DNA from 4 places in the Priestia sp. FSL P4-0332 genome. Region 3 is predicted to be linked to each of the others. Evidence: riboswitches for the same ligand, from Rfam matches in the RefSeq annotation. Region 3 holds a riboswitch; each other region holds the start of a gene.

Region 1 (8,156 bases), 160 kb from region 3:
TTCCTTTACCTACAGATTCACTAATTTTCACAAACTCTCGATTTTCAGACAAAAAACCGGCGCAGTCTGTGTAATCAAACGCGCTGGTTCTTATCTATTTCTCTCGCTAAAATAGACCGTTTAAAGTCTTTTTGTTTAAAGAACTCTTTAATTTCACTTCTTATTGGACGAACCAAGCTTTAAACAGCGAATCTATGCCCGTTTTTATCTCTTCGTCAGACAGTCCAGCAAATCCAAGCAATACATAGGGCGTGTTGTTATCACCGGCACTATGATAATAAATAGACGTTGGATAAATCGTTACCCCTTGCTTGGCAGCTGCTTCTATTAGTTTCTGCTCACTCATTCCATTTTTCACCTCAAGAAGAATATGCAAGCCTGAATGTTCTCCAATAACATCTACATGATCTCCCATAATAGTAGTCAAGCAATCTAGCAGCAGCGCTTGTTTTTTACGGTACGTTGTTCTCATTTTATTCAAGTGACGTTCCCAGTGCCCTTCTTTCATAAACAGCAAAAGCGTATGCTGATGAAGCCTTGAAACAGGCTGTTTAAAAAGTCCACAGTGCTTCACATAGCTTGTACGAAGCCGGTGTGGCAGCACGGCATAACTTATTCGAAGAGAAGGCATCAACGATTTTGAAAACGTACCCGTATAAATAACGCGATCGTCTTGATCTAATCCTTGAAGGGCCGGAATCGGTTTTCCTTTATAGCGAAATTCTCCGTCATAGTCATCTTCTATAATATAGCTGTTCGTTTCTGCCGCCCACTCTAGTAGTTCAAGTCTTCTTGCTATCGGCATGACCATCCCAATAGGAAATTGATGAGACGGCGTAATGTACACCGCATCCGCTCCGCTTTCTTTCAGTTCCTTCACTTTCAAGCCAGAATTATCGAGAGAAATAGGGATAACTGACATGCCTTGTTCTTGAAAAACGTGCCTCGTTCGGTGAAAACCCGGATTTTCAAACCCAATTATTTTTTCTTTCCCCAACGTGACAGAAAGCAGCCACATAAGATACTGCGTACCTGCACCTATCACAATTTGCTCCGCCGTGCAGCGCACTCCTCTTGAATGATAAAGATACGCTGCAATTTCTTGGCGAAGAAGCAGTTCGCCCTGTGGATGTCCGCTGTAAAAAAGCTGGCTTTCATCATGATAAATAGTTTGAACCGTTAGCTTTTTCCACGTGTTATACGGAAATTTTTCTACGTCTACCTTTCCATGGCTAAAGTCAATGACAGTTGATTTCCGTTCTTCTTGCGGTAAAGAGACATAGGCGGGAGGCAGTTCTTGAAGCACAACTTCATTTTTTATCTCTTTTACAAATGCCCCTTTCCTGGCTAGTATCTCGATATAGCCCTCTGCTTCTAACTGTACATAAGCTGCTTCAACCGTATTTTGGCTAATGCTTAAATGAAGAGCTAGCTTTCGTTTAGAAGGCAGTTTTTCAAGAGGCGGAATGGTACCTTTTTGAATTTGTTTCTTTATGTAGATATAAAGCTGCATGTATAAGGGATCTGCTTTTCTTTTATCAAGCAAAGGCATTAACTCTAACATAGTGTTCTTTCCTTTCTAACTGATACTATTAAATTCACTGTTTCTGACACTTACTCTCAGTTCAGGTTCTTCATATACTGGACTATATCTTATAAATCAAGGAGATGACGCAATGACTATCACTTATAAAACCAACGTCTCAATCCGTGCGGAACAAGCTGCTGAAGTATTTGTACATTCCGGTATTAAACGTCCTGCACAAGACCTTGATCGAATTCAAAGAATGCTTGATCATGCTTCTCTTACTATCACCGCTTGGAACGACAGCGAACTCATTGGCATAGCCAGAGCGTTAACAGATTTTAGCTATTGCTGCTATTTATCGGATTTAGCTGTTGTAAAAGATTATCAAAATCAAGGAATCGGTACACAGCTAATCAAACACGTTCAATCAGAAATCGGCGAAGAAGTCGCGCTGATTTTACTTTCCGCTCCTTCTGCTATGAACTACTATCCAAAAGTCGGCTTTCATCAAATTGATAACGGATTTAAAATTGATAGAATTCGGTAGACGCGAAGAAAGGAGCTTCTCCTTTCTTTTTATCCAAACGCCTGAGCTGCTATAGCAAAAAGATTGCCCTGTCTAGCAGGTAGGGGATTGACACCATACGCCATAACAGGAGGCTCATTTTGAAGCTGAAATCCGTGATTTTCCATAAGTTTCTTTAACGTTTCCTCATGAGAAGACAGGTCAATTCTCAGCTTTTCTTTGTAATTCTTCGCTAGTTCATCAATGACTAGCATTGCTGCTTCAGCGTTTGGAGCAACTACAGGACCAATCACGATATTGCTTGGGGTACGAACCGCAAAACCATAACCCGTCATTTTATTTTGTTCGTTTTGTAAGACAACTGCTTTTTCAGCTTGCTGAATTCTACTTTTTAAAAATAGCTTTCTATTATCTCCAAATGCTGCTTCATCAAGCTTTACAACCTCTTTGAAGTCCCTTCTCGTTAAGGATCGTGTATAAACCCCTGAAGCTTTAAATGCTCTTGGTATGTATTCACTGCTTATATATTTACTTACATAGTCCACGGTTTTAAACCCTGCTTTTTTATATAAGTGCTCACCTTCTTTTGTCGCAATTAAGTAGGCATTCACCTCAGGGGAAAGAGTTTGCAAACAGTGCTTCATGAGCTGCCCGGCTAACCCTTGTTTTCGGTAATCTTTTCTCACAATTACCATTCCTATAAAAGCTGACTGATTTTTATACAAAATTACTGCTACGCTTGATACAATGTTACCTTTCTCATTTCTATGACCAAATACGTCTCCAGATGAAAAAATCGTATGTAAATCCGCTTCGCTATAATCCCATTTTTCCAACTTAGATAGCACTAGCAAATCCTTTATGTCTTTTTCACTAAATCTTTCTATCATTTCTGCCTATTTCCTCCCAACTTTTCGATGCACTGTACGGCGTTAAAAAGCGTAAAACTAACATACTTATCCACTTTCAATTACCACTTAATCATTAACGAATTCTCTAACTAAATAGTACAGAATAAATAGAATATTTTCTACATTATTCATACGTACCAATGATCCCTTAAAACAAACTAATCATTCGCACATAAACTAATGAAAAAAGACCTCTTTCCAAGAAAGAGGTCTTTTCTTTTATTTCACTAGCTTTTGCTCAGCTGCAGCTGAACCTTGACTTCGTTTGTGGAATCCTTTTGCATAGTACGCGATAATAAGACCGATAAACCATAATGGTCCGATGACAACTGCAATTCTAGTATCTGGATTATATGCCATGAGAACCACCACCAGCGCTAGGAACGCAAGTGACACATAAGATGTTAACGGAAATAAAGGCATTTTATATTTCAGCTTTGCCTCTTCACCTGTTTTTAACGTTTTGCGATACTTAATTTGAGAAAGCAAAATAATTCCCCATGTCCAAATCGCACCGAATGTTGCAATGCTTGTTACCCACGTAAATACTTTGGCAGGCACAATGTAGTTTAACGCTACTCCCACTAATAAAGCACCCGCTGATGCTAAAACAGCTTTTCCCGGTACGCCGCCTTTTGTAAGCTGGCCGTATCCTTTTGGTGCTTCTCCGTGCTCTGCTAAGTTAAACAGCATACGGCCTGTACTAAAAATACCGCTGTTACAAGAAGAAAGAGCTGCTGTTAGCACGACAAAGTTAATAATACCAGCCGCCGCTGGAATGCCGATTTTTTCAAATGTTAATACAAAAGGGCTTCCCTGTGAACCGATTTCTTGCCACGGATAAATCGACATAATGACAAATAATGCACCAACGTAGAAAATAAGAATACGCCAAAAGACAGAATCAATCGCTCTTGCTAGAGATTTTTCCGGATTTTTCACTTCTCCCGCGGTAACGCCGATCATTTCAATTCCTAAATATGCAAACATGACCATTTGCAGCGACAGCAAAATGCCTTTAAATCCGTTCGGGAACAGTCCGCCGTTGTCCCACAAGTTTTTGATACCAGTCGCAACGCCGCCGTTGCCGATTCCAAACACAATCATTAATAATCCAACGGCAATCATTAATACAATCGCTAAAATTTTAATAAGTGCAAACCAAAATTCCAGTTCACCATATGCCTTAACAGCTAAGAAGTTAACCGTTGTCATGATAACAAGCGCCGATAACGCCCAAATCCAGTTTGGTACATCCGGATACCAATACCCCATATAAATACCAACGGCTGTAATTTCAGCCATACATGTTACAACCCATAAAAACCAGTAGTTCCAACCTGTTAAATAACCGGCAAGCGGCCCTAAGTAGTCGCGTGCGTACTTACTGAATGAACCTGCAACAGGTTTTTGAATCGCCATTTCTCCAAGTGCTCTCATAATAAAAAACATAATCATTCCGCTAAATCCGTACGCCAATAATATTCCCGGTCCTGCTAATTTAATAGCAGATGCAGATCCAAGAAACAGTCCTACCCCTATGGCTGCTCCTAAGGACATCAGCGTCACATGTCTTTCTTCTAACCCGCGTTTCAATTCTTTCCCCTGAGTTTTCCCCTGCATAAACGTCTCCCCTTTTTCCAATCTGTCAAAACGAGATGAACACAGCCTTTTTTGTTAGCGCTTTCATATAAGTTTGTGCTAAAAGACAGCTAGGCTGTATATTTGTATTCTATCACCTTTCTCTCACTTTTCTTTTGTCGAAAAACAAAAAAATTATCTTATCATTTTGTTTAAACGCACAATTAGACATAGGCCCTGCTATTTTAATATGTATTTATTATTGCACTTAAGCAATAGTATTTTAAAAAAATAGAAAAACGCCGACTCAACTCCGTCAGCGCATCGTTCATTTTATGCTTTTTTATAAAAACTAGCATTTATCTCGCGGGTTCAAAAGTTTTACAGCCAGGTTCTTCCGTTTCAGAAACATGGTGACTACTTTCAGGACTCACAACGTAAATGGACTCTGCACTGCATTTATTTCCGGATTTCCAATACATGCACTCATTCACTTCACATAATACACCTTGGGCCACTGTTATCCCTCCTTTGCTTGTCTTATCTATTTACTACCCGAAATATAACGATTCTAACATTTTCACGCAAAAAAACCGCTTGTTTATCAAGCGGATCTTTTTATTGCGTGTGTTCAACATACTGTTTTTTAGCTAAATATAACTCACGGCTCAGCGTGATCCGCCGTTCTCTCAAGTGCCTTAATTTAGTCTGAAATTGTTCGTTAGTTGGCTCTTTTTGAATCAAGCGATACGTAAAAGAAATATCTTCATTTAACTGTTTAAAATCTTCCCATATCTCTTGAACTAGGGCGGATTGTTTTTCTTCAAATGAACGATTTTGCTGCGTTTTTAGCGCAGCTAAAGTTTCCTGCTGCCACGTTTCGTCTTTTATTTCTTTGGCTAATAAGTATAGATCTAAATAATCATCAGTGCTTAACGCTGTTTGTCTACTGTTCAATGTCCTCACCTTTTCTATACGAAATGTTTCTTCCTAAGAAGAGGATTTCATCATAGAAAAAGATTCCTCTTCTTATCTGTCAGAGCTAGGCTATGCTGGAATTAGCACCATTCAATAATTGTGGTTGCTGAGGCTTCAAAGGGCCAGTCCCTCCACCTCTCTAGATAAGAATATTTCGTTTTTAAATTATTTCTGGCTATTCTAATATGTTTTATAGGTTACGTCAATAGCTTTTCAATAAAAAGAAAAAAGAAGTAAAATATGGTATGATTTCATAAAGGATGGTGAGCACATGAAACGATATATGTTATCTGCTTTTTTGGGAAGCTTGCTGCTGCTTCTTACTATTGCTTTTTCATCTACTTTCCATATTGCAATTGTCAAAACAACGGGAAGCATCGGAGGAATTATTTTAGCTGCGGCAGCTTTAGTTATGAACGCGCTTGAAGATCCCCCTTCCTCAGATAATACAGGTGGAGGAGCCGTTGAAGTACTAGATAAAGGAGCCGTTTGGGCTACTTATTTACTTTTACTTTCACTGCCAAACCTCATCGCGTGTATAACATCTTATGTTTTATGGACTCGCTGATATTCACCAACGTTACGGACGTTTTACCATCTGTAAGGTCATTGATATTTGTTTATCTACAAATCCAAGGTCACGATACACATGCTGTGCAAAATTCCCAGCATGAACGCTGAGTCTGATTTCAGGGTATCCTTTGATAGACAATTCATCAATTGCTTTTTGTATTAACGGCTTGGCTAAACCTTGCCCGCGGTATTCCGGTACAACATATAATTCGTAGATAAAGCCAATTTCTTCTTTTGAAAAGAAGTCGGTAGATGGGCCGATAAGAACCCAGCCTGCGAGTTTATTTTCTTGTCTTGAAACTAAATAATAACAGCCTTTTTCAAAGGCACTACCAACTAGTTCATTTACGCGTTCAGCTGACGGATGAAACTGCTTCATTGTTCCTTCAAACAGCGCATCAGCAGATTTCGTCCGAATTTCCTGTAATTCTTCTTCAGTAGCTTTTGCAATCATTATCGATCTCTCCTTTCGTGTTCGTTTTCTACATGCGAGGATAAATTCCTGCAAAATAAAAGTCTTCGCCTAGGCGAAGACTTTTATTTAAATTCAAAATGCTCTTGATGATTACCTTGTTCGTCCGTCCAGTTGATCATGATGTCTAAGCTTGCCGCTTTTCCAGGAACAGCAAAATTCGCATAGCGAAAACGCTGACCGCTTTTGCTTAAGTTAGACCTTTCAATAGGAGAAAACAAGCTGTATTTCGCCTTATTTTTTCCTTCGTGCCGAAAAGCTTGGACCTGCACGCGCTCTACGTCTTTTCCAATGTTTTCAACGGTTAATCCATATGTATGATAGACGTTATTTTTCCACTTTAGCTGATTATCTCCCGTCATGCTCGCTTTTGTCAGTTCAACCGACCATTGTTCAGATGATTTCTTCATTGGAAGCTTCTCAATCGAAAGAGCGCTGACATGAATGGCTGCAAAAGCAAGCCAGACAAAACAAAAAGTGCTGACTGTATAAAATAGTCTTTTCATAGATTTTGATCTCCTTAGAAATTTTAGTAGTAGCATTTCCTGTTCACTTAAAAATTATGATAAACGCTTTAACAAAAAAAAACCTCTCCATTTAGGAGAAGCTTCTTAAATTAATGCATAAGCAAATCTTTTTGTTTGTCTAATGAGTGTTTTGTATATAAATCTCTTTCAATCGCATATTTAGGACGCTGTTTCACTTCGTTAAAAATCTTGCCAATGTATTCTCCGACAAGACCCATTCCCATTAGCTGCAGGCCGCCTACAAGCCAAATGGATAAAATAAGAGACGTCCAGCCGATTTGCGTATGATCTAAATATTTTTGAATCAGCGCATAAATACCAAACGCAATACTAAAGAGAAAAGAAGCTCCTCCAAGCAGCGTCAATAAGCGTATCGGCGCTACGCTAAAAGATGTAATCCCATCGAATGCAAAAGCAAGCATTTTCTTTAACGGATATTTTGATTCGCCCGCCGTCCGTTCTTTTCGGTCATATGTGACTTCCGTGGAGCGAAATCCTACTAATGGTACAAGGCCTCGTAAAAAGACGTTTCCTTCTTTATATTTCATGAGTTCGCCAAGAGCACGTTTGCTCATGAGACGAAAATCAGCGTGATTTTGAACGAGCTGAATTCCTAGCTTATTCATAAAATGGTAAAACCCTACTGCCGTGGTTCGTTTAAAAAATGTATCGGTTTCTCTGCTGTCTCGAACACCATATACGACTTCATACCCGAGCCAATATTTCTCCACAAAGGTACGAATGACGCTAATATCATCTTGCAAATCTGCGTCAATGGAAATGACGCAATCAGATTGCTTATGGGCTGCTTCTAGTCCTGCGAGCAAAGCATTTTGATGTCCTACATTTCGCGCTAGCTTTAACCCTTTTACAAATAAATTGCTGCAGCTTTCTTTTTCAATAAGCGACCACGTGCTGTCTTTGCTTCCATCGTCGACAAATAAAATGGTGCTTTCACTCGATACAAGACGTTCATTTATCAGTTCTTTTATTACAGTAGTTAATTGAAAAGATGTCTCTGTGAATACTTCTTCTTCGTTGTAACATGGAACAACAATCG
Region 2 (8,156 bases), 1.4 Mb from region 3:
TGGGTGGTCTCAGGAAATCCTTTAGAAAATCAATTTTTACATAAGGTGCAAAAAAACTCAGAAAAAAAAGTGAAGCACCTCGTAAGAAACACGGTAGAAAAAATGCAAAAAGAATATAAAGTCGATGTAGCCGGGTTCGGAAACCAATTGAGAATTAAGAGGCCCAGAGTATGGATGAGGGTTAAAGACAATTGGGATCAAACATTTAGTGAAGTTCCAATTAACTATGATGTAAAATTAATGATTAAAGATTATGGAACGTCAGGATCAAGAAAATGAGTAGCTAAGTACAATTTTGCTTGTTTTGATGTTGAAAATGAAAGAAGCTAAAAGGAAATAGCCTTAGAGCTTGCTAAAAAAATATTTCCCCTAGTAATGAGCTTGAGGGATAAATGAAAAATAAGAGCTGTCCAGAACCGACAGCTCTTATTTGCTATTCAAAAATATAAGCTAATGCTTGAAGAGCCTGTTCTGGCGTTTCGACTACAACCTGCGCTTTGTTTGACAGTTCTTTAAGCGGGTGATGCAGTTTTTCAGGGCGAACCAAAATTAACGGTTTATCTAATGCAATGGCTGTTGCCGCATCCATTGCGCTGTTCCACTGCTTGTATTTTTCGCCAAATAAAGCAATAACCACATCAGATTTTTTAAGGAGCACCTGCGTACGTAAATTATTAATTTGAGAAGCAGCTTCATCTTTTAAGACAGCGTTAGGCTGTTTTCCTAAAATTTCTTCTCCAATGTTGTCGGAGCGGTCATGGTCTGTCATGGGACCGACAAAGGTAAGGGGAAGGTTTAATTGTTCTGCTTGGTTTTTAATTTCGTCCCGCCAATTATCGTGAATTTGCCCGGCAAGGTATACGGTTAAGTTCATTATGTAGAAGTCCTCCTCTAACTAAAGTTTGTTTTATTTTATCAAATGTAAGCGGATAATACGAATGATTTGAATGGGCTACTTTTCCAAAAATAAGGTTATAGTAGACAAATAGCTAAAAAAGAGAAACAATAGAAGGCGTATTGCTAATTAAAGAAAGGATGTACATGATGACAGAAACAGTGCTACAAGTAGATCATGTCAGTAAAGTAATTGGGAAGAAAACCATTTTGCATGATGTATCCTTATCGGTTGAGCGCGGTGAGATTTTCGGATTGCTTGGTCCAAATGGTTCTGGAAAGACAACGCTAATTCGTACCGTCGTAGGACTCATTAAAGAAACAGAGGGCACGATTACCGTTAACGGCTTTCCTTTAAAAGAACAGTTTACATCAGCTATGAAATCAATTGGAGCGATTATTGAAAACCCTGAGTTTTATGATTATCTGACGGGCTATCAAAATTTAAAACACTTTGCGAATATGCATGAAGGGATCACATCAGAACGCTTGGATGAAGTGATTGCTTTAGTAAAGCTTGAAAACAGCATTCATGCAAAAGTGAAGACGTATTCTCTTGGGATGAGACAGCGTTTAGGAGTGGCTCAAGCTATTTTACATAAGCCTGCATTGCTTTTATTAGACGAACCAACAAATGGTCTAGACCCAGCGGGAATGAGAGAATTTCGTACATATTTACAAACGCTTTGCAGGGAAGAAGGAATTTCAATCTTAATCGCGAGCCACTTATTAAAAGAAGTAGAAGCACTATGTGACCGCGTTGGCATTATTCAAGACGGTGAGTTAAAAGCCATTCAAGATCTATCTCCAAATCGTCAAGATCAAGGAATGTACGTAGAATTTGAAGTGTCTGATGCGCAAAAAGCAGCGGATCTTTTATCACAAGAATTTGAAGTAACGATGAGATCACATAGTATCGACGTGGCGATTGTAAAAGAACAAATTCCAGCTGTGAATAAAAAATTAGTGGACAGCAATATTTTAGTCTACCGAATCACTCCTGTGTATGAGACGCTTGAAGATTCGTTTATGTCCGTTACGGAAGGAGAGCACCATGCTTAAGTTAATTCAAAATGAACATATGAAATGGTTTCATAAAAGAAGTACAAAAGTCACGTTTATTACAATCGGTATTTTAACTCTTTGTATGGCTCTTTTAATGAAGAAAGTAGCAAACAGTGCAGGAACAGAAGACAACATTTTGAACTTCCTGTCATTTAGTTCAGGTATGCTCATTCTTGTTCAATTTTTTGCTCTTGCTGTTGGAGGGTCAATGGTTGCAAAAGAGTTTGAAGCAGGTACCATTAAGTTTCTTTTAATTCGTCCTGCTAGACGTTCAACGATTTTAGCATCCAAGTACCTAACCCTCATTTTAATTAGCTTGTATTATTTACTGAGCTATTTGCTTTTTTCGTTTGTATGGGGAGCATTGTTCTTTGGCTTTACCAGTCTAGAAGGAGATGCGCAGCTGCTTAAAAACATTACGCTTACGTATGATAGTGCGTATATGGAAACGTTTATGATGATGACGTTCGCATTCATGCTGTCGTCTTTATTTAGAAACAGCGCGCTTGCTTCAAGTCTAGCTATTGTCGTAAGTATCGGGGCAAAAGCTGTAACAGGACTAGTATCAGAGTTTGGTTTATGGTGGGGGAAATTTTTACTGTTCGCCAACACAAACTTTGTGCAGTATATGGACGGAATGAAGACGATGTTTGACGGCATGACGATTCCATTTTCAATCTTCGTCTTAGTCGCGCATTTTGTCTTCTTTATGGGCGTAGCTTGGGCAGCGTTTTTAAAACGAGACGTAGCTAATTGATGTGAGAATTTTCGCACTATATATTTTTCTGAAATAGCATTTGACAATTAAATAAAAAGAGATTACAGTAGTGAAAGACTATTTTTAAAACAACTATAAACTTCTTATCAAGAGAGACGGAGGGACTGGCCCTATGATGTCTCGGCAACTGGCTGTACGCAGTGCGGTGCCAAATCCAGCAGACGATGTTTCGTTTGGAAGATGAGAAGGGTAATCTTATGATACAAAATAAGAGACCTCTTCTTATCAATAAGAAGAGGTCTTTTTTTATTACGTAAACAAGAGGTGTTAAGAATGGAACAACAAAAAGGAAACGGCTGGGCGCTGTTACCGCTGGGCGTCTTTTTAGTCCTGTTTGTCGGATCAGGAATTATAACGGGAGACTTTTATAAGCTGCCTGTATTAGTAGCCATTATCATTGCAGCCATTGTGGCGCTGGCTATGAACCGCAAAGATTCACTTAATGTAAAAGTGGAGCGTTTTGCTAAAGGAGCAGGACATCCTGATATCATTATTATGGTGCTTATTTTTATTTTAGCAGGTGCTTTTTCTGAAGTCGCTAAAGGCATGGGAGCTGTGGATTCAACGGTAAACTTAGCGCTTTCTGTGCTTCCGCAAAGCTTAGTCGTAGCAGGAATCTTTGTTATTGGCGCATTCATTTCAATTTCGATGGGAACATCAATGGGAACAATTGCTGCGCTGGGACCTATCGCTGTAGGAATCAGTGAGCAAGCGCATGTTTCTGTTACATTGGCAATAGCCGGTGTGATTGGCGGTGCAATGTTTGGTGATAATTTATCTGTTGTCTCTGATACAACCATTGCGGCAGTTCGTACGCAAAAAACAAATATGACAGATAAATTGAAAGTAAACTTTTTTATCGTACTTCCTGCAGCGATTGTTACAGTGATTCTATTGCTTGTAATGACGCTAGGAAACACGTCATCAGTAGAAATTAAAGATTTCAGCTGGTTTAAAATCTTGCCTTATATCGGCGTACTCATTGCTGCAGTATTTGGTGCAAACGTATTAAGCATTTTAACCGGAGGAATTGTGCTAGCCGGCGTGATTGGATTAGCTGACGGAAGCTACACGCTTTCTTCTCTTGCTAAAACTGTGACAGAAGGTATTGGCGGAATGTCAGAGTTAATTATTTTATCTCTGTTAATTGGCGGAATGGTTGAGCTTATTCGCTATAATGGCGGTATTCAGTTCTTATTGAATTTATTAACACGACGCATTCAAACAAAAAAAGGCGGAGAATTCAGCATCGCCGGACTGGTAAGTTTAACTAATTTAGCGACGGCTAATAACACGATTTCAATTATTACAGCAGGTCCGTTAGCAAAAGAAATCTCTGATAAGTATTCAATTGATAATCGTAAATCAGCCAGTCTGCTGGACTTGTTTTCATGCAGCGTTCAAGGGCTTATCCCTTACGGCGCACAAATGCTTCTCGCAGCAGGGTTTGCTAAAGTTTCACCGATTGAGATTATTCCATTTACATTCTATCCAATGTTAACAGCGGTTTGCGGAATCATTGCGATTGTAATTGGATTTCCTCGTTTAAATAAAAAGTCTAAGTCATCTAAAGAAGCTGCGTAATATGAAACCCTTAAAAAGAATGTTCTTTTTAAGGGTTTTTTACTGTTTGAAAAAATCAGTCGGCTTTTCTTCATCTAACTCCTTCCAAAGCGTCTCATTTTGTTTAAGTGCATAAGCCGCTCCTCCAATTTCAATTCCGCATAATAAAATAAATAATAAAATACCCATGAAATGACCTCCTTACGTAAATGAATAAAAACACGATGGTAACGGGTTTAGCTTCTTGCTGTTTCACTTTATAATGAGAATAAAGTATGAAACGCGTTTCAGCGCAAGAGAAAAAGGTGAAAACATGACAAATATCCGAGATATCGCAAAAAAAGCGGGTGTATCTGTTTCGACTGTATCCCGGGTGCTAAATCATCATCCGTATGTAAAAGAAGAGAAACGCCGGCTGGTAGAGCAGGTTATTCACGAACTTAATTATGAACAAAACATTAATGCCGTTCACTTATCAAAAGGGAAAACAAATATGATTGCCGTCGTCTTGCCTTTTATTAATCATCCGTATTTTAGTCTGCTTTTAGAAGGAGTGGCATCTAAAGCGTTAGAAAAGCAGTATCAGCTTGTTATTTGTCAGACGAACTATGATGTGAAAAAAGAAGAAGAAGCGCTTCATATGCTGAAAACAAAGCAAGTTGATGGAGTGATTATTTGTTCTAGAGCAAGCAGCTGGAGCACGATTGAATATTATCAGCAGCACGGGCCGATAGCCGTGTGCGAAAACGTACAGAATCGTTCTATTCGCTCCGTATACGTTGATCATTATGCAGCTTTTAAGCAGGCGCTTATGTATTTAAAAGAAAAAGGATATACGGATATTGGCTACTGTATTGGAAGAATGACGGGTACAAATAGCCTGCAGCGGCAACAAGCATACAAAGAATATGTAGAAAGAATAAATCAGCCTTATCATCCGGAATGGGTTTTTCAAGGCTGTTTGAACGTGACAGATGGTGAAAAAGTGGTGGAAAAACTAGTGCAGATGAAAAATCGGCCTCAGGCGCTTTTAGTAACAAATGATCAAGTAGCTATTGGAATAAAAGCTCAGTGCGAACAAGCGGGTATTTCAGTTCCTGGTGAGTTAGCTATCATTGGTTTTGATAATCATCCGCTTTCTTCTTATTTACAAATAACAACGATAGAACTTCCTCTTAAGGAAATGGGCGAAACGCTTTTTACATTAGTGGGAAGCAAGGTTCCTCAGAAAATTGAGCTCCCTTTTCGGTTTATTGAGCGTAAAAGCGTATGAATTCTTGATGATGCTATGAGGGTTTTTACCGGATAAAATGAGCAAAAGCGGACATCATACGAGTAAAGAAAAAAGAAAAGGATGATGATCGTGGAGAAAAAAGAATATCAAGTGGGAGATCAAGTATTTGTTATTTACCGAAATCCTCATACGGCAAACGTTGCAAATATTAATCAAGCTGAAATTGTTGAACATCCTGAAAACAAAGGTGAAAAGGCGCTGTTTTTACATGAGTCTTATCATTTGTTAGCTGAAGATGATGCCGTGTATTCAACATATGAAGAAGCTGAAAAAATGTATAATAAGATATTTGATTATGAACAATATGACTGACGCAAGGCTCTCTTAAACGGAGAGTCTTTTTTGTTTGAAAAATAATTACCAAGGATAGAGTCGTTTTATTTTTCAAACGCTATTAATATTAGAAAAAAGGAAGTGTACATGATGATAAAACCTTTTGTACCTCAATTAGTATATATTGAGCCAGGGGCAATGGAGTACCCGCTTGGTGTTCAATTAAAAGAAAAATTTGAGAAGATGGGAATTGAGATTCGTCAAACAACTTCTCATAATCAAGTGCGTAATATACCGGGAAAAAATGATTTGCAAAAATATCGCAATGCCAAGTCGACTTTAGTAGTTGGCGTGCGTAAAACATTGAAATTTGATACATCTAAACCGTCAGCTGAATATGCAATACCGTTTGCAACAGGGTGTATGGGGCACTGTCACTATTGTTATTTGCAGACAACAATGGGAAGCAAACCATATATTCGCACGTACGTGAATGTTGAAGAAATATTAGGTCAAGCAGAGCAATATATGCAGGAGAGAGCCCCTCAAATAACGCGATTTGAAGCGGCTTGTACATCTGATATCGTAGGAATTGACCATTTGACACATTCATTAAAGCGCGCGATTGAATATTTTGGGGAAAGTGAACTAGGTCAACTGCGCTTTGTGACTAAATTTCATCACGTGGATCATTTATTGGATGCTAAACATAATGGTCGCACGCGCTTCCGCTTTAGCATAAATGCAGATTATGTTATAAAAAACTTTGAACCTGGTACATCTCCTCTTGATTACCGGATTGAAGCTGCTAATAAAGTTGCAAAAGCCGGATATCCACTTGGCTTTATTGTGGCGCCTATTTACATTCATGAAGGTTGGCAAGAGGGATACCGTCAGTTGTTTGAAAAGCTTGACGCCTCTATACCTGAGGAGTCAAGAGATGATATTACGTTTGAAATGATTCAGCATCGCTTTACCAAGCCGGCCAAGCGGGTAATCGAGAAAAATTATCCGAAAACAAAGCTTGAGATGAATGAAGAGGAGCGCCGCTACAAATGGGGGCGTTACGGAATTGGAAAATATGTATACGCAAAAGATGAAGAACAAGAATTAAGAGAGACGTTGGAATATTACATTGATCAGTATTTTCCGAATGCAAAAATCGAATACTTTACGTAATTATTCTACAGTAATTGAAAAGTTATTCTGACGCCTTAGTCAAAATAACTTTTCAATTTTTAATGTAAAAAAATAAATTGCTTGCTAATAAGTTGAAAAAAAGAGGTTATTTTTATCTCTTGTCGTATTACATACAAAAGGGAGGTGACTGAGATGTTAAAAAATGAAGAGTTTGCGCTAACAAAAGAATTAACAAACGAACAGCAAGAAGCTGCACGAAATTTTATTCAAGTGTTGTTCCAAGAAAATTTATCTGAATTTTGGAACATATTATGTGATATCGATAAGTCTCGTATTTACGGCTTGTATGAAGCAAACCATTATTATGATTCTGATATTGAACTACATGGGTTTGTACAAGAAATAAGAGATAATGTAAGAGCTGTTTATGCGCCTCTTCAAGGGCAAGGGGGTATTTCGACGAAGGTTCGATATACAAGCGAAGGAAAGATGTATGTATACATATTAGGCAGTGGCGAAAACCCTAAGGTATATCCTGTTGGATTAATGCCTGAAACATATATCGAACAAGAACGTTTTTCTCAGCGGCTTCAAATTAGCATTTATAACGACGAGTTTCGAAACGTTGCCCTATAAACCATATATATAGAAAAATAAAGAATAATAAAATTAATTTGTTAAAATAGCAATATTTGGGGTATGTAATAGGTATACCATTAAAAAGGGGTGAAAGAAATGCATTATTATCGTATTTCAGAGGGAGACCATGAAGAGTATTGTGAAACGATTCTGCTTCATGAAAAGAAGTTTTGCAAAGAAACATTTCAATCTATGGTGCGAGAAGCAATGAACAATAAGCCCGGTAAAATTGACCGTGTGGATATTGTTAAATATTTAATTGGTCACCATAGCTTTCAAGTAGCCCACATCGAAGCGGGATTTCATAGTACATACAGCGAGAAAGTGACATAAAAAATGCAGCACATCCTATACAACGAACTTTTCTTTTGAAAAGGGCGCTGTATTTTTTTTTGCTAAAAATAGAATGTTTCTAAGAGATATTCCTTTTAATAGTATAATAGTTAAGCGCTGTAAGATATACATATAAACATCACAAATACTTTAAAGAGAAAGGGTGAGGAAATATGG
Region 3 (8,156 bases):
TGTTTTGCCCAAGCTCTCTGGCAACAATCAATTTTTGCAGATTTCCCCCTGACAGTTCTCCAGCTTTTTGCTTAGATGAAGTGGCTTTAATCGAAAATTCATTTATCCATTCCTCCACGCTCGACTTGAATATCTTTCTTTTCAGCCAGCCCATCTTCGAGTAAGAAGCTTTATACTGATAGCCCATTAGTGCATTTTCTTCGATCGTATCGTCCTTAGAGGCTCCCCACATATAGCGGTCTTCTGGAATATGAGCGATTCCTGCCTCTCTTCTTTCACGCACAGATCGCCCTGTAAGATCTTCATCTCCAAGTTTAATACTTCCGCTGTCTGTTTCTACTAATCCAGCGATTGCTTGAAGCAGCTCTGATTGCCCATTTCCTGAAACGCCTGCAATACCGACAATTTCGCCTGCAGAAACGTGAAGAGACACATTTTGCAATACGTTTTTTTGTCCTTTTCCTTTTAAAAAGAGATTTTGTACGTTTAAATGAGAGGTACCTTGTGATGGTATTCTTGCAGGACGCTCTTTTAATTCTCGCCCTACCATCAGCCTGGCTAGGTGATGAGCATTGGTATCTTCTTTACTTGTGACGCCGGCTACTTTACCATTTCGAAGAACCGTAATGCGGTCCGCTACTTCCATCACTTCTTGCAGCTTATGTGTAATAATAATGATACTTTTACCTTGAGAAGCTAAAAAACGGATTGTTTTTAATAGTTCCTTCACTTCATGAGGAGTAAGAACGGCGGTAGGCTCGTCTAAAATAATGATTTCTGCTCCTTGATACAGCACTTTTAAAATTTCAATTTTTTGCTGTTCTCCAATTGAGCAATGTTTTACTTTCTTATGAACATCTACTGAAATTTGATAGGTTTGGGTTAATTGCTGTACATCTGCTTTCGCCTGCCTTCTATTAAAAAAGAGGCCCTTCTTTGGCTCATGCCCCAAGACAATGTTTTCAGCCACTGTAAAATGAGGAAAAACCATAAAATGCTGATGCACCATGCCTATTCCATTTTTGATAGCATCTGCAGGAGATGAAAACGAGACGGTTTTCCCATGTAGCTGAATATTTCCTGAACTCGGCTTTTCCATTCCGTAAAGCATCCTCATCAACGTTGTTTTTCCAGCGCCATTTTCTCCAACCAGCGCGTGGACCTCGCCTTTTTTCAGTTTAAAGGACACGTTATTATTTGCTAAAAATGAACCGTATTTCTTCGTCAAATTCGTTAACTGCAGCAGCTCACTCATTCTATTCATTGCTCCTTTCCCCATTAGGATTTTTTCAAAAATAAGAAAGAGAAGCCAGCCTTACTCGACTTCTCTTTTCAACTCACTTTGCTAACGGATCTTTTACCACTGTTTTTCCATCAATAATCGAATCTTTAATTTCTTTTAATTGATCAATTACATCTTGCCCTACAAAGTCATTAAGAGGCGTCTTGCTGTCTTGAGTCACATACGTTAACCCAACACCTTTTTCTTTTAAGCCGTATGTCACTACACCGGATTTAAATTTGTCATTTGCGAGTGCTTCTACCGTTTCATAAGCAGCCGCATCAGATCCTTTCAACTGCGATAAAACGATATGCTCAGGATCTACTTCCGTACGGTCAATATCTTGGCCTGCCGTATAAAAACCCTTTTCTTTTGCTGCTTCAAATACACCCAAGTCGCCTACCGCTGAAGCTCCGGCGATAAAGTCAGCTCCTTTTGAAGCCTGTAAAATAGCAAGTTCTTTTGCTTTAGCTGGATCGGAGAAACTTCCAACATAGTTTACTAGAAAGTCTGCTTTTGGATTTGTTGATTGTAATCCTTCTTTAAAACTTACGGTCCATTTTTTTAATAATGGAATATCATCAGCTGCAACCATTCCTACTTTATTCGTTTTTGTAACCAATCCTGCCGCTGCTCCTAATAAATATGAAGCTTCTTGTTCACGGAATACAACGCTTCTTACATTTGGTAAATCGACCACTGTATCAATAATCGCAAATTGACGCTGCGGGTTTTCTTGAGCTACTTTTTTCAACGCATCTTCGGATTCAAAAGAAGATGTAATAATCAAGTCATAGTTTTCTGCTACGGCAGCACGCAAGTTACTTTCAATGGCTGCTTGATCCGTAGACTCAATTGTTTTTACATCAATGTTATACTTCTTCCCAGCGCGTTTTGCTCCATCATCCATTTGTTGAAAAAACGGGTTAACTCCAATCTTTTCAGGTAAAACAAGAGCTATTCGCTTCTTTCCTTTCTCTTCGCTTCCACTGCTTTTTGTGCTTTTTGACTGACAGCCAGTTACGAGTAGTACAAGCGCAACTGCTAAAACAAGAAATCTCTTCATTTGACTTACTCCCCCCATAATATAAAAAAGCTCTTCCTTTATATAAAGGAAGAGCTCGTTAACCAAACGTCTCTTCCTCATCTTCAAGAACATACTGTTCTTAAGGATTTGGCACCATTCTGTCATAGACAGCGGTTGCCGGGTTTCACAGGGCCAGTCCCTCCACCTCTCTTGATAAGGAAAACAATAGCTATTTGTTTTATGTAATATAGTCAATATTAATAGTTTTTTAACAATTGTCAATATTATTTTTCTTTTCTATGTAAAAAAACTTTAAAAACAGATAGGATTATACGGTTTTAGGCTACTAAAATACAAGTGAAGGCCTTTACCCTTCTCCATCAATCATCGTATACTTCCTAGCAAAGCGCTTGTAGTAAATTTGCTCATCCTCTTGTCCATCGTTAAAAACAAGTCGGTTATGATCGATATCTTTCTCTTTTAACACGTATCCCTTTTCATTCATCAGTTGAATATATTCATCTAGATGTCCTTTTTTCACCATATAGTAAAGAACATTATCTGAATCCATAGTCTTTGCTACATCTTGACTTCCCACTTCTAATTTAAAGACAGCTTTTGTTGTTTGAATGGGACGGTAGTCTCCAAACACCTTTTCCCAGTTTAGTAGCAGCAGCGCGCCGAAAATTATGATACATCCTCCAGCGGCTACGGTTAGTACAAATCGTTTTGACACTTCCTTCTCTCCTTTACATTCTTTTTCTTCTATTTAATACAACAGATTGCCCTAAACTTGTTTTTACGCCTAGTCCTAGATACACAGCAGCACCTAAAGCAATTGAAATACAAGATGTGCTAATCGCAAGTGAAGATGCAGACAGCTTATTTTCTAGAAAATAGTGAGAAGCATAATTGCCAATAAGCACAGCGGCTGACATCACACTTACTAATAAAACAGGCGTCAACGCGGCTTTTCCCAGTGATTGAACTCGGTAAGAAATGGATTTTTCAATTAAATAAAAGTTATAGATAACCGATACACCATATCCTCCGTACGTCGCGACAACAGGTCCAATTTCTTTTAAGCTTGAAACCAACAGTACGTTTAATACTATCTTCACAACAATTCCTAAGCCCAAGCCCAAAATTAATTTCTTTTGCTGATTAATTCCTTGAAGAATCGCGGCTGTTACGGTAAAAAGAGCAAAGAGAATCGCAGCAGGCGCATACCATTGTAAAACAACTCCACCGATTTCAGGACTGTTTTTCGCTCCAAAGATCATCATATATACCGGCTTACCCAATAAACAAAGCCCCACCGCAGCAGGAAGAGTAAAAAACAACAGCAGCTGCAGTGTTTTTGTAATTTTCCCCTTCACTTCTCGTAAATTCCCTTGCACAAAAGAAGACGTAATACCGGGAATCAGCGACATGCTGAAGGCAGTTGCTAACGATACCGGCACCATCACTAAAATTTGTGCTAATCCAATGACAGAGTTAATCGTTTCAGCCTTAGCTTGTCCATATCCTATTGATTGAAAGAGCATGTTAATCGTAAACGTATCAATATTTTGATAGATTGGAATAGCTAAACCAACTAATACAAACGGAACGGCGTACGTCACAAGCTCTTTGAACATTAAAGAGAATGAAACGGATTTATTATTCTTTCCGCTGTTCACTTCTTTTATAATTAACCGCTTGCGTTTTGCATAAACGGCACCGAGAATCCCTATTCCCCCTACGCCTCCAATAAACGCTCCAAACGTACCAATTCCAACAGCTTTTGTCATAGTACCATGAAAAAGATGAATGACAGCGTATGCTCCTACTAAAATAAACAACACACGCACAATTTGCTCAATAATTGTACTCAGCGCGGACGGTCCCATGGATTGATTACCTTGAAAATAGCCTCGTAATAGACTCATAGGCGGGATAATAATTAAAGCAAAGCTCACCATTCGGATGACATACACCACGTCTTTTTGACTATTTCCTGATGAATCTTTTCCGTTAATGACTAGTTCAGCGAGCCACGGCGCCATGGTATAGAGGACTAAAAATCCTATTATGCCTGTTATCGTCATTAATAGAAGGCCTGCTTTTAATAGATCTTGCCCTGCCCGGTAGTTTCCAAGACCGTTATATTTCGATACATACTTCGAAACAGCAAGCGGAAGACCCATCGTTGATAAGCTAAGCATCAGGGTATATGGACCGTATGCATACTTATAAAGCGCGTAACCTGATGTTCCGACTAGCGCTGTAAACGGAATAATATAAATAAAACCCAAAATCTTTGTTAACAAAGAAGACGCTGTTAACAAAAGCGTGCCTCTCATCAAATTTTTTTCCATACATCAAAACTCCAGCAATAAATATTATATTTTTAACAAATACTTGATTTATTGTATCATACTTACAGTTATTATCTAGTTTTTTATAAAGACTTATAATTCTTCCTATATTACGTTTTTTTACATAATAAAGGAATACAAACCAATCTTTTCACCTATGATAAATGAATCGTTTTTTACTTTTCACCTTACCTGACGTTTATATTCTGAAAGGCGTGTTACATTATATATATCAGTTACCAACTCAACCAAGACTCCTTGACTACTCCCACAAAGGTTCACCTAGGCAGATGCTGCCTACCCCGCAAGGGGCGGCGGCAGACGCTTAGGTCTAGCAACTCCGACCTACCTGCTCTTTAGGTAGGTCGGAGTTGCTAAATCGATATAAATAAAGGAGGAAACGATTGTGAAAATGAAACAACGTTTTTCAAAAGTAGCTGCCGCTGCAACGATTACAGGAATTGTTGCGTTTGGATTTGCTCCTGTGGCTCAGCTTGATACCCCAGCACACGCAGCTACATCTCAAGAAACAAGCAGTCAAAATCAAACAGCTGTAAAAAACATTAACGAAATTTATAATGCGGCGGTGCAAGGCGAAGTGCCGCGCTTAACAGCAGACTTAAAAATTGGCAAAAGCCTGCGTCAAGATGTTCGAGATCAGTTCGGTCCTCCGCCTGAAGGTTCATCAAATAACTTTGACTACTATCATGCGGAAATGGGTCACCCTGGATATGCATTTGGCTATGACCAAAATAATGTCATTAACGAAATCCGCTATTTTGGTACAAATGTAGAGCGTCAAACAAATTTAGGGTCCATCACGCAAGCTAACTTAAAGAAAGAATTAGGTCAGCCAAACTTTACAAGCAAAGTAAAAGGTGATGGTACTACTCAAACGAGATACACGTATCACGCCGGCGCCTATGATCTTGAATTTATTTTTGATGATGCAAAAACATTAAATCACGTAAATTTAGTTGCAAAACCTTAAGAAATAGAAAAAGTAGCAGACAGCCTGCTACTTTTTTTCATGAAATAAAACCAGTGCTGAATCGGCTACGTGTTCATACCCAATCTCCATATAAATTTTGTTAGACGTAGGGTTTGTCATATCTGTGTATAGACTTGTTGTTTGAAACCCTTCATCTAGCATCAGCTGAGAAAGCGTCGACACACAGCTTGAGGCATAGCCTTTTTTACGTTCTTTTTGAGGTGTGTACACAAAGTTAATTGTAACGTTATGGGCCGTTGGACGCGTAGCATTGGCAATCGACACACACTTGCCATTCACTTCCCATAAAAATAACCGTCCTGCTTTAATAAAAGCTTCTCCTGTTTTGACAGCTTGTTCTTTCGATATAGGCTCCCCAATGATATACATAAACTCTCGAACCCACTCCGTTACGAGCGAAAGGTGCTCCAACCTTGCTTTTACCAGCATTCCTTCAGCATCCGCAGCTTTTTTTACTTTGTCTAACCGGTAAATGCGCTGATCCATTTTCAAAGAAGCTTCTTGATTTTTTAAATCTGCTAGTTTTTGAGAAAGATATAAAACCGTTTGTCTTTCTCCAACTAAGCCCGGTATGTCGATTTCTTGTAATAGCTCTGCCGCTTCGCTTAGTTCACCCTCCGTTAGCTTCTGTATTTGAGAAAGTATGATTTGCTTAGGATGCGTTTGCAGTAACACAAGCACAACACGGCTATCTTTAAAAATAACGCCCATAAAATTTGGTTTGCTGCTTTCATTTAAGCCGTGTAAAATGCCAAGCGCTAAGTTATGCAGAACTTCATTTTTTGATAAAAGCAGCTCTACTTGGTTTTTAAATTCCTGTATTTCTCTATATCTATGTAACTGGATCATTTTCTTTCTACCTCCGCAAATGCTCTTACCGGAAACGTTCCGGCTCCTTTTATTTTAGGAGGCACAGCGTAAAATAAAAAGGACTCGGTTAGTTGATCTAAGTGACATAAGTGTTCAGCAATCACAATATCCGCCCCTAACAGCAGCGTATGAGCTGGTCTTGCTTTTCCTTTTGTGTCGTCAATATTCATCGAATCAATTCCGACAAGAGCGGGCTGTTGAGACACTAAATAAGCTGCCGCGCTTTCCGTTAAGTATGGATGGTTTTCTAAATAATCGTCTGTATTCCAGTAGCGATCCCATCCCGTATGAATTAATACCGCTTTGCCTTTTACGTCTATATGTTGAAAATGAGATTCATCAATAGCCGTTAAAGTCGGGTCAACCGAAACGACTATTCCTTCCAGTCCGGCTGTTTTATCAATAGCCGTTTGAGCCAAATCCGCTCCGTCTTTGTATCTGTGAAACGGCACGTCAATATACGTACCGGTATTCGTGACCATTTCAATTTTACCGATTTGAAATTCAGTCCCTGGTTCATAAAGCTTCTTAGACGCTTCTCGGCTCAAATAGTCGCAAATGATTGGTGCCGGCAAGCCTTTATGTGTGATAACTCCGTCTTCAATGATGTGGCTTAAATCAATATACGTTCTTTTTTTCATACTCCCACCCGCTTTTTCAATATTCAGTAAAAATATTCTAACATAAAAAAGCTCTTCCTAGTTTCCTAGAAAGAGCTTTTTTTAGAGAACATTATTAACTTGATAAACATACATCGTACGTGTGCTTTGTATAAACAAATCCTTCAAAAATAAGACGGGCTGTACGCACTACTTTGATTCCATTAACCTGTCCATCTTTTAGATCCACACTGGTTTCCATAATTCCCATTGGATGAGCAAGCCGAACGGTATCGCCTTTTAGTTGAACCATTTCTGACAGAAGCGTGCCTTTTGTATAAATAGCCGCCGTTGTACAAATTGCTCCTGTAATCGCAAGCGTTTGATGCGGTTTTTGCATCGACATCATGCGAATTAATACGTCCATTTGAGAAGCAGCTTTTTCTCTGCCAGTCCCGTCGCGATGGTCCATAGGAGGAGCAATAATCGTCATTTTTGGAACCGCTGGTGATAGTTTAGTTGCTTTGTTTTGAGGTGCAAGCCCCGCTTTTTCCGCTGCAATGGAACGAATTTCTTCAAATAGCTTCAGCTGTTTGTCCGTGTATTCATGCGGAAGTTCTGTTCCCTTTAGGCCAATATCCCCTGCTTTAACAAATACAAGCGGATTTCCTACATCAACAATTGATGCTTTTATTGTCCCGATGGATGTTTGCAGAAGATCAATAGCGTTCCCGGTCGGAAGCAGTTTTCCAGTAACAGCTCCTTCTCCGTTTTCAAACGAAAGATAAATGGGTGAACCCGTACCTGGCACTCCAGGAATCATACACGATCCTTCTGTTTTCACTTTTCCGTTTTCTACTTCTACTTCCGCTACGATTACTTTTTTCGTATTCGTATTATAAATCCGCACTTTGGTCACCGGTTCCACAGGTTGTACAATTCCTTGTTCGATGGCATAAGGTCCGACCGCTGAAGAGATATTGCCGCAGTTTCCCTTAAAATCAAC
Region 4 (8,156 bases), 1.2 Mb from region 3:
TCCTTCTTTCATGAAGTACTTCTCAACAAGGTCGCTATGCTCTTTAGCAGCTGTTTGAATATCTGTGAAGATAACGCCTTGAGACTTTAGCTCTTCTGTTAATGTTGAATATGCTGCTGTTTGGTCACGCTGAACATATAGATTTTTAACAGCTTCTGTATCAATCAATGCTTTAACCACTTCTGGAAGCTCGTCTACAGATGAGATTGTGCTTGCCTGTGAAGTGTGCTTGTCAAATGCAGTAAAGTTCCATTTCGAAATGTTTGTTTTATCTGGCTTTGGAAGTGCAAGATCTTCTGCTTTCGCAAGAGCTTGTAAGCGAAGATCTAGCAGCCAACTTGGTTCATTAGCTTCTTTTGAAAAGCTGCTGATGTACTCTTGATCAAATGGTAATTTCGTATCAATAGTCATAGAGATCCTCCTAACTCTTAAGCTTCTTGCTCTACAGTTTCGTCTTCAATACCTAATTCTTGTTTGATCCAGTCATAACCTTCTGCCTCTAGACGCTGTGCTAATTCTGGTCCGCCTGATTTTACAACGCGACCTTGCATCATAACGTGAACTTTATCTGGTGTAATGTAGTTTAGTAAACGTTGGTAGTGAGTAATCATTAAACAACCAAACTCGCTGCCGCGCAGTTCATTAATACCTTTTGATACAACTTTTAACGCATCGATATCTAAACCAGAGTCGATTTCATCTAAAATTGCAATTCCTGGTTGAAGCATCATTAATTGAAGAATTTCATTACGTTTCTTCTCACCGCCAGAGAAACCTTCGTTTAGGTAACGCTGAGCCATGTCTTGATCCATTTCTAAGAAATCCATGTTTTTGTCTAATTGACGGATGAATTTCATTAGTGAAATTTCTTCGCCTTCTTCACGACGAGCATTAATTGCTGAACGTAAGAAGTCTGCATTTGTTACCCCGCTGATTTCACTTGGATATTGCATAGCTAGGAATAGACCTGCACGAGCGCGCTCATCTACTTCCATCTCAAGTACATCTTCGCCGTCTAGCGTGATGCTTCCTTGTGTAACCTCGTATTTAGGATGTCCCATGATTGCTGAAGATAATGTTGATTTACCAGTACCGTTTGGTCCCATGATTGCATGGATTTCGCCGCCCTTAACTTCTAAATTAACACCTTTTAAAATTTCTTTACCTTCAATTGCAACATGAAGATCTTTAATTGTTAAAGTTGACCCTGCCATATTAAAACCTCCAGTTATAGACGTATATAGTAAAAAACGATATACCTATATCTTTTTAATTATTCTCATTTTATTCTCATTACAATCTTATAACAAATGAAAACTTATAGCAACCTTTTGACCCAAAAGGTTTTAAACCATTATGTACGTTTTTCAAGACTAAATCCACTCATAAAAAAGTTGCCTTAAAAGACTCCATAGAGCCTTCTAAGACAAGCTTTTTTACCCACTTTATTTACTTAGTGCGTGTGGCTAGTCAGTTCTGAAATACACTCTTGGACAAGCGTAACGGACTGACTCATCGCTGCGCCTCCGCCAAATGCTGCTGACACTCCGCATGCTTCTAAAATTTCTTGCTCAGTTGCACCTTGATCAATGCAGCCTTTTGTATGATAAATCATACAGTACTCGTCTTGAGCTACTACGCTGATTCCTAACGCGATTAACTGCTTTTCTTTTTTAGAAAGAGAACCTTCTCCAAAACATGCTTCAGTAAACGCATTAAACGTTTTTGTTACTTCCGGCAATTTTTCGCTAAATTTCCCAACACCCATTTTATAATCATGAAGTGCTTGCTCAGTTGAATGACGTGCTTCTTGCTGCATAACGTCAGCTCCCATCATCAGTAAAGTTTTCACGGTTAGTATGCGTGAGAAAAATAAGAGTTATTCGTTTTCCCGCATACAAAAAAAGCACTTGCCCAGAGTGGGCAAGCGCTTTTCTTCTATTATTTATTTACCGGCAGTACTCCGCCTTTGTATTTTTCTTTAATGTAGTCTTGAATTTCTTTAGAGTGAAGAACTTTCACTAAAGCTTTCACTGTATCTTTATTTTCGTCGCCTTTGTGAACCGTAATGATGTTTGCATAAGGGTTATTTTCTTTACTTTCCACTGCGATTGGATCTTTTACTGGATCTAAGCCAGCATCGATAGCATAGTTAGCATTGATAACAACAGCGTCACCTTCATTATTTTTGTACATTTGAGGTAACAATCCGCCTTCAACATCGGCTTTAAATTTTAAATTCTTCGGGTTTTCTACGATATCTTTAATTTGTGCATCTATTTTCTTTACGCCTGGTTTTAATTTGATTACGCCGGCTTTTTCAAAAATCGATAAAATACGTCCTTGCTCTGCTACTGCATCACGCATAATAACTGTGCCGTTTTTCGGAAGATCTTTTAAGCTTTTGTATTTTTTAGAGTAGATACCGATTGGTTCAATGTGAATGGCACCGGCACTTACAAAATCATACCCTTTTTCACCCTTGTGATCTTTTAGCACTGAATTCATATAAGGAACGTGCTGGAAGTAGTTTGCATCAATTTCATTGTTTGCAAGAGCTGTGTTCGGTAAGATGTAATCTTGGAATTTTTTAATTTCCAAGTCGATTCCTTGTTTTTCTAAAATCGGTTTTGCTTGTTCTAAAATTTCAGCATGAGGCGTATTAGATGCACCCACAACAATTTTCTTTTCATCTTTTGATCCATTGTTAGATCCACATGCAGCTAATCCTACTACTAGCGCAGATGTTAGTGCTAAAGCCGAAAGCCATTTTTTCATAATAAATAATCCTCCCTTTATCTTTTATCAATTTTTGCAGTAATCGCATCTCCAATAAGTTGGATAATAAATACAATAATCAAAATTAAGATCGTAGCAGCTAGCGTTACATCATTATGACTGCGCTGGAATCCTTCTAAATATGCAAGATTCCCGAGACCTCCAGCTCCAATCACACCCGCCATTGCCGTATAGCCGACTAACGCAATTGTCGTTACCGTCAAACCAGAAATTAAAGCTGGCAGCGATTCAGGTAACAGCACTTTAAAGATAATAGTGCTTGTTGTTGCTCCCATTGATTTAGCAGCTTCAATAACACCTTTATCAATTTCACGCAGACCAATTTCTACAAGACGCGCGTAAAATGGTGCTGCTCCAACAATTAAAGCAGGTAACGCTGCATTAGCGCCTAAAATACTTCCTACCAATGCTTTGGTAAATGGAATCAGTAAAACAATTAAAATAATGAATGGAATGGAACGAAAGATATTTACAACTGCTGACACAATGGCATATAAAGGTTTGTTTTGCCAAAGCTGTCCTTTGGACGTTAAAAATAAAAGCAAGCCTAATAAAATACCTAGAACAAACGTGGCTATAACTGAAATAGCTGTCATATATAGTGTTTCATTTGTCGCTTGAATAAAATCATCTAAAATAACGTTTGGAAATAGTTTCTCAAGCATTTGTCATTACCTCCACTTCTACCTGCTGCTCATGAATGTATGCAATGACTTTTTCAACTTCTGTTAATTCTCCGTCTAAATGAACGAACAACGTTCCGTATGAACCTGTTTGTGTATGAGAAATCTTTCCTTGCAAAATATTAATCGTTACATCAAACTGTTTTAAAATCGTTGTAATGAGCGGTTGCTCTGCTTTTCCGCCAACAAACGTCAGCTGAATAATTTGCCCGCTTGGATATAACTCCTGTACTTGTTCAATTGTTTCAAACGTTTCTTCTGGTTCAGAAATCTGTTGAACGAATCGTTTTGTAATCGGCTGCTTAGGTTTTCTGAATACTTCTAGCACTTGTCCTTCTTCTACCACTGCCCCATTTTCCATAACGGCTACCCGATGACAAATTTTACGAATAACGTGCATTTCATGAGTAATCAATACAATGGTTAACCCTAGCTTCTCATTAATATCTACTAACAGATCTAAAATGGAATCTGTCGTTTGAGGATCAAGCGCTGATGTTGCTTCATCACACAGCAATACTTTTGGGTTATTGGCTAGCGCTCGAGCAATACCAACACGCTGCTTTTGTCCACCGCTAAGCTGTGATGGATAAGCATTTTCACGCCCTTCAAGCCCGACTAGCTTGATAAGCTCGTCTACTCGTTTCATTCTTTTTTCTTTTGAGATCCCTGCTATTTCTAACGGAAAGGCAATATTTTCTCGCACCGTACGCGACCACAAGATATTAAAGTGCTGAAACACCATACTAATTTCTTGTCTAGCTTTTCTGAGTTTTCCGCCTTTAATTTTTCCAATATCATTACCTGCTACTTCGACCGTTCCTGTCGTTGGTGTTTCTAACCCGTTTAGCAAGCGAATTAAAGAACTTTTCCCCGCTCCGCTATAACCAATAATTCCGTAAATTTCACCTTGGTTAACGGTTAGATTCACATTATCAACAGCTGTTACTTGACCGCTTTTAGCCTGATAAATTTTTGTAACGTCTGTTAATGTAATCATATTTCTTCACCTTCTTTAGTAAAAACTTAATTATGTTAGGTTGCCCTATAGGATGAAAAAGCCGTAAAACAATTTTCCTCATTAAAAAAGCCTCTCTGCGCATGACAGAAAGGCTCGATATTTAATCCTTTCTCTCATCTTTCAAAGCGCATAGCTTTGCAGGAATTGGCACCATTTCAGTTAGTCTGACGGTTGCCGGGTTTCACAGGGCTCAGTCCCTCCACCTCTCTTGATAAGAGTTCGCAACAATTATTTTGTTTTTGGGAAATATTCATTCATTTATGAACATTCATGAGTGTGATTTTAGCATGTGTCAGATAGGCTGTCAACAGATTTTGTTCTTGGGATAATATCCCAAGATTTCAACAGCCCCAACGGTTTGCTCTCTTTCAATTTCTTCATTTTAAACAAACGTTTGATTATCGAAGCTCTTCAAGTACGTGCTCGATAGAATGAAACGCATAGAGTTTTTTTACCATTTCGCCATTTTTCACTTCAATCAAACAAGGTACACTTTCAATTGAAAATACTTCTGCTTTTGAAGGCATATAATTTAAATTGCTCATTCCGATAGTTACACCAGGCAGCATCGCTTCTGCTACGGTTAACATTTTTTTTGCCAGCTGACATGTCCCGCAAAAAGGTGTATGGAAAAAGATAAACGCTCTTTGTCCTTCTTTTAACTGATCGTCAAGCTGTTTTTCGCTCCATTCTTGCATGTTGCTCATTCCTTTTATGTTAAAAATTCTGCATTAACATCGATATTGGCACTCAGTAATACTGTTGCTATGTGATGTCTAGGGGCGGCAGCAACCTCTCGGTACATTTTATCAATATATAGATGCTCTGCTTCCGGAAGCTCTCGTTTAAATTGTTTTCTTAGCTTATTCCCTGAATCATCAGAGTCAACGAGTATGTATACCTCTTTGTTAAACGTAAAGTCAATAATTTCATCCAGCTTTGATAAACTAATCGTACCGTTTGTACAGATAATTTCAATTGGTTCTCGAATGATATCTTGGATACGTTTTTTATCTGATTTTCCTTCGACAATAATTACTTTTTCGATTTCAATTAGCCCCATTTTCATCACCCATAATCGTCAGTTGTATAGTAACATCATTTCTTTATGCTATACAATATTCGTTAATGTATCACAGTTCACCTGTTTTTTAAAAGAAATTTGCAAGAAAGAACTGTTTTAAAAGGCAGCTTAGGCCATATTGTTTCCATAAAACAAGAAAAACAGCGGCAGTTGCCACTGTTTAGCACCATCCTGCTTCTTCGTCGCAGTCTGTATATTTTTGCGTTTCACCTTGCTTTTGTACATCCGTATATTGGTAGAACTTATTATTTTCTTGCGAATACCCTTCTTCAAAGCGGTATTCATTGCCGCTTGTTCCGTAACTAACTTCACCAATTGGCTGCTTATCAACATATAATTTCATGCCGCCGTCATGAAATTTAGCTGTAACGCGATCTGTAACGTCCATTTTTTGTTTTTCAAACATAAAAAGACACTCCTTTAGCTTGTTTACTAATAGAGTGTCCAGTCAAAAACTTTTCATAAAGACAATTTATGGAGGAATATTATCCTTCGTTTGTCATTTCTTCGTATTGCTCTGCTGTCATTAGCTTGTCTACTTGAGAAGCATCAGACGGTTTGATTGTAATCATCCATGCTTCTTCGTATGGAGATTCATTAACAAGCTCAGGGCTATCGCTTAAGTTGTCGTTGACTGCTACAACTTCACCGCTAATTGGTGCATAAAGCTCAGAAACTGTTTTTACTGATTCAACGCTGCCAAACGGCTCGTCAGCTTCTACTGTTGCTCCTACTTCTGGCAGTTCAACGAATACGATGTCGCCAAGCTCAGCTTGAGCGAAATGCGTAATACCTACGCGGACAACGTCTCCTTCTGTTTTTACCCATTCATGCTCTTCAGAATAACGCAAATCTTTTGGTGTACTCATCTTAATCCCTCCAAAATATGTATCGTAATTTGTTTATATAAAAAGCGCCTTCAACGTGGAGAACACTTTCTACAACCTAAAATAACTTCCTATTAACAGTGTAACGTAAAACGTAAAAATTTTCTATTTGAAAACTTACTTCCACACGTCCTCAAACTGCTCTTCTTTGAAGCCAAGCGTTACTTTTTGTCCATCTGTTAGCAGCGGACGTTTAATTAACATGCCATCTGACGCAAGAATAGACAGAAGTTCGTCTTCACTCGCACTGCTTACTTTATCTTTAAGCCCTAATTCGCGATACTTTTTACCGCTTGTATTAAAGAATTTTTTTAATTCTAAGCCGCTGTTCTGATAATAAGATTGCAGCTGCTCTTTTGTTGGCGGGTTTTCTACAATATGAATTTCTTCATACGCTACTCCGTTATCATCCAGCCACTTCTTTGCTTTTCGGCACGTACCACACTTTGGATATGAATAAAAAAATAATGACATTTCGTCAACCACCCTTTATTTTAAGCTTTTTTCGTATTTTAACACATCCTTTATCATTTACCTAGATAGAGGCTTCTTAAACAAAAAGAAGCTCGCGAAGCGAGCTCCTTTTCCCTTAAACTGTGAACTTTTCTACTTCTAAAAGCGTTTTTGCAATCTCGCGCTTTACGCTAATCACATTGATTGGTGTATAGCGCGTTAACTTGCGAAGAGACGAAAGCATGACTCTAAGCGTATCACCTTGTTCAACGCCAATTAACGTTTCTTTTGCATCTGCTTCAATTCGATTAAATGCTTCTTGGCAAAATACTTGCGTATATTTTACTTTCAAGCTGTTTTGATCTGCACCTGTTTTGGAAATGGCTTTTTCAGTACGTAAAACAGTGGATTCCATTGCATATACGTTACTAATCATATCGGAAATATTAACGAGAATTTCTTGTTCTTTCTCTAATTCTTTACCATACTTCTGTGCAGCCAGACCTAAAAGCAAGAGCGCAATTTTCTTCCCATTTTGCACAAGCATTTTTTCTTGATCTAAAGGCTCATTTCCTACTTCCTGCGGCATAAGCATCATCAATTCTTCTTGAAGCGTTTGTGCTTTTTGAAGCAGCGGAAGCTCTCCTTTTAGCGCTTTGCGTAAATATGTGCCTGGTACTAAGAGTCGATTAATTTCATTTGTTCCTTCAAAAATACGGTTAATGCGAGAATCACGATACAGGCGCTCAATTTCATACTCGCTCATAAAACCATAGCCTCCGTGAAGCTGCACCCCTTCATCTACGATGTAGTCAAGAGATTCCGTGGCAAACACTTTGTTTAATGAGCATTCAATGGCATATTCAGCAATGGAAGCGGCAATTTGTTTTCCGTCTTTTTGCTGTTCTTCTGAAAGCTGGCCCATATGGTCTTCAAAAAGTCCTACCGTACGATAGACGGAGCTTTCAGTTGCGTACAATTTAGAAGCCATTGTTGCTAACTTTTCTTGGGTTAATGAAAATTTAGCAATGGGCGTTTTAAACTGCTGACGCTGGTTAACATATTGAGACGTAATTTCTAACGCACGTTTACCTGCTCCAACTGCTCCAACTCCAAGCTTATAGCGCCCAATATTTAAAATGTTAAACGCAATCACATGGCCTTTTCCAATTTCACCTAACACGTTTTCTTTTGGAACAAGCGCATCTTCAAGAATCAACGTTCTTGTT

Evidence for each region. Region 3 has a riboswitch for S-adenosylmethionine ahead of MKY06_RS19375 (BMP family lipoprotein). Riboswitches for the same ligand answer to the same signal wherever they lie in the genome.
Region 1: it holds a riboswitch for S-adenosylmethionine, as region 3 does, so the genes downstream of both, MKY06_RS20260 (hypothetical protein) here and MKY06_RS19375 (BMP family lipoprotein) in region 3, are expected to answer to the same signal.
Region 2: it holds a riboswitch for S-adenosylmethionine, as region 3 does, so the genes downstream of both, MKY06_RS11385 (Na+/H+ antiporter NhaC family protein) here and MKY06_RS19375 (BMP family lipoprotein) in region 3, are expected to answer to the same signal.
Region 4: it holds a riboswitch for S-adenosylmethionine, as region 3 does, so the genes downstream of both, MKY06_RS25445 (methionine ABC transporter ATP-binding protein) here and MKY06_RS19375 (BMP family lipoprotein) in region 3, are expected to answer to the same signal.

The regions. Positions count from the first base shown of each region.
Region 1 covers NZ_JBBOUA010000001.1:3,845,005-3,853,160, forward strand. The annotation lists gene MKY06_RS20230 (poly-gamma-glutamate hydrolase family protein) at 1-24, shown strand, start outside; gene pdxR (MocR-like pyridoxine biosynthesis transcription factor PdxR) at 161-1,564, opposite strand; gene MKY06_RS20240 (GNAT family N-acetyltransferase) at 1,677-2,075, shown strand; gene MKY06_RS20245 (GNAT family N-acetyltransferase) at 2,105-2,944, opposite strand; gene alaP (alanine permease AlaP) at 3,185-4,588, opposite strand; gene MKY06_RS20255 (DUF1540 domain-containing protein) at 4,906-5,064, opposite strand; gene MKY06_RS20260 (hypothetical protein) at 5,165-5,503, opposite strand; SAM riboswitch class I at 5,573-5,674, opposite strand; gene MKY06_RS20265 (hypothetical protein) at 5,796-6,092, shown strand; gene MKY06_RS20270 (GNAT family N-acetyltransferase) at 6,105-6,551, opposite strand; gene MKY06_RS20275 (hypothetical protein) at 6,635-7,075, opposite strand; gene MKY06_RS20280 (glycosyltransferase family 2 protein) at 7,186-8,156, opposite strand, start outside.
Region 2 covers NZ_JBBOUA010000001.1:2,252,639-2,260,794, forward strand. The annotation lists gene MKY06_RS11365 (Ger(x)C family spore germination protein) at 1-279, shown strand, start outside; gene MKY06_RS11370 (YtoQ family protein) at 434-874, opposite strand; gene MKY06_RS11375 (ABC transporter ATP-binding protein) at 1,045-1,956, shown strand; gene MKY06_RS11380 (ABC transporter permease) at 1,949-2,716, shown strand; SAM riboswitch class I at 2,818-2,924, shown strand; gene MKY06_RS11385 (Na+/H+ antiporter NhaC family protein) at 3,011-4,321, shown strand; gene MKY06_RS11390 (hypothetical protein) at 4,361-4,489, opposite strand; gene MKY06_RS11395 (LacI family DNA-binding transcriptional regulator) at 4,614-5,573, shown strand; gene MKY06_RS11400 (transcriptional regulator SplA domain-containing protein) at 5,658-5,906, shown strand; gene splB (spore photoproduct lyase) at 6,018-7,046, shown strand; gene MKY06_RS11410 (hypothetical protein) at 7,200-7,643, shown strand; gene MKY06_RS11415 (hypothetical protein) at 7,743-7,979, shown strand; gene MKY06_RS11420 (DUF2339 domain-containing protein) at 8,153-8,156, shown strand, end outside.
Region 3 covers NZ_JBBOUA010000001.1:3,685,924-3,694,079, forward strand. The annotation lists gene MKY06_RS19370 (ABC transporter ATP-binding protein) at 1-1,255, opposite strand, end outside; gene MKY06_RS19375 (BMP family lipoprotein) at 1,338-2,348, opposite strand; SAM riboswitch class I at 2,423-2,529, opposite strand; gene MKY06_RS19380 (hypothetical protein) at 2,677-3,045, opposite strand; gene MKY06_RS19385 (putative polysaccharide biosynthesis protein) at 3,059-4,669, opposite strand; gene MKY06_RS19390 (YjgB family protein) at 5,082-5,660, shown strand; gene MKY06_RS19395 (GNAT family N-acetyltransferase) at 5,688-6,530, opposite strand; gene MKY06_RS19400 (cyclase family protein) at 6,527-7,192, opposite strand; gene MKY06_RS19405 (2-methylaconitate cis-trans isomerase PrpF family protein) at 7,287-8,156, opposite strand, start outside.
Region 4 covers NZ_JBBOUA010000001.1:4,837,783-4,845,938, forward strand. The annotation lists gene sufD (Fe-S cluster assembly protein SufD) at 1-411, opposite strand, end outside; gene sufC (Fe-S cluster assembly ATPase SufC) at 429-1,214, opposite strand; gene MKY06_RS25430 (carboxymuconolactone decarboxylase family protein) at 1,454-1,819, opposite strand; gene MKY06_RS25435 (MetQ/NlpA family ABC transporter substrate-binding protein) at 1,942-2,778, opposite strand; gene MKY06_RS25440 (methionine ABC transporter permease) at 2,796-3,464, opposite strand; gene MKY06_RS25445 (methionine ABC transporter ATP-binding protein) at 3,457-4,482, opposite strand; SAM riboswitch class I at 4,614-4,721, opposite strand; gene MKY06_RS25450 (thioredoxin family protein) at 4,902-5,201, opposite strand; gene MKY06_RS25455 (toprim domain-containing protein) at 5,216-5,566, opposite strand; gene MKY06_RS25460 (YusG family protein) at 5,748-5,993, opposite strand; gene gcvH (glycine cleavage system protein GcvH) at 6,073-6,456, opposite strand; gene MKY06_RS25470 (arsenate reductase family protein) at 6,592-6,948, opposite strand; gene MKY06_RS25475 (acyl-CoA dehydrogenase family protein) at 7,064-8,156, opposite strand, start outside.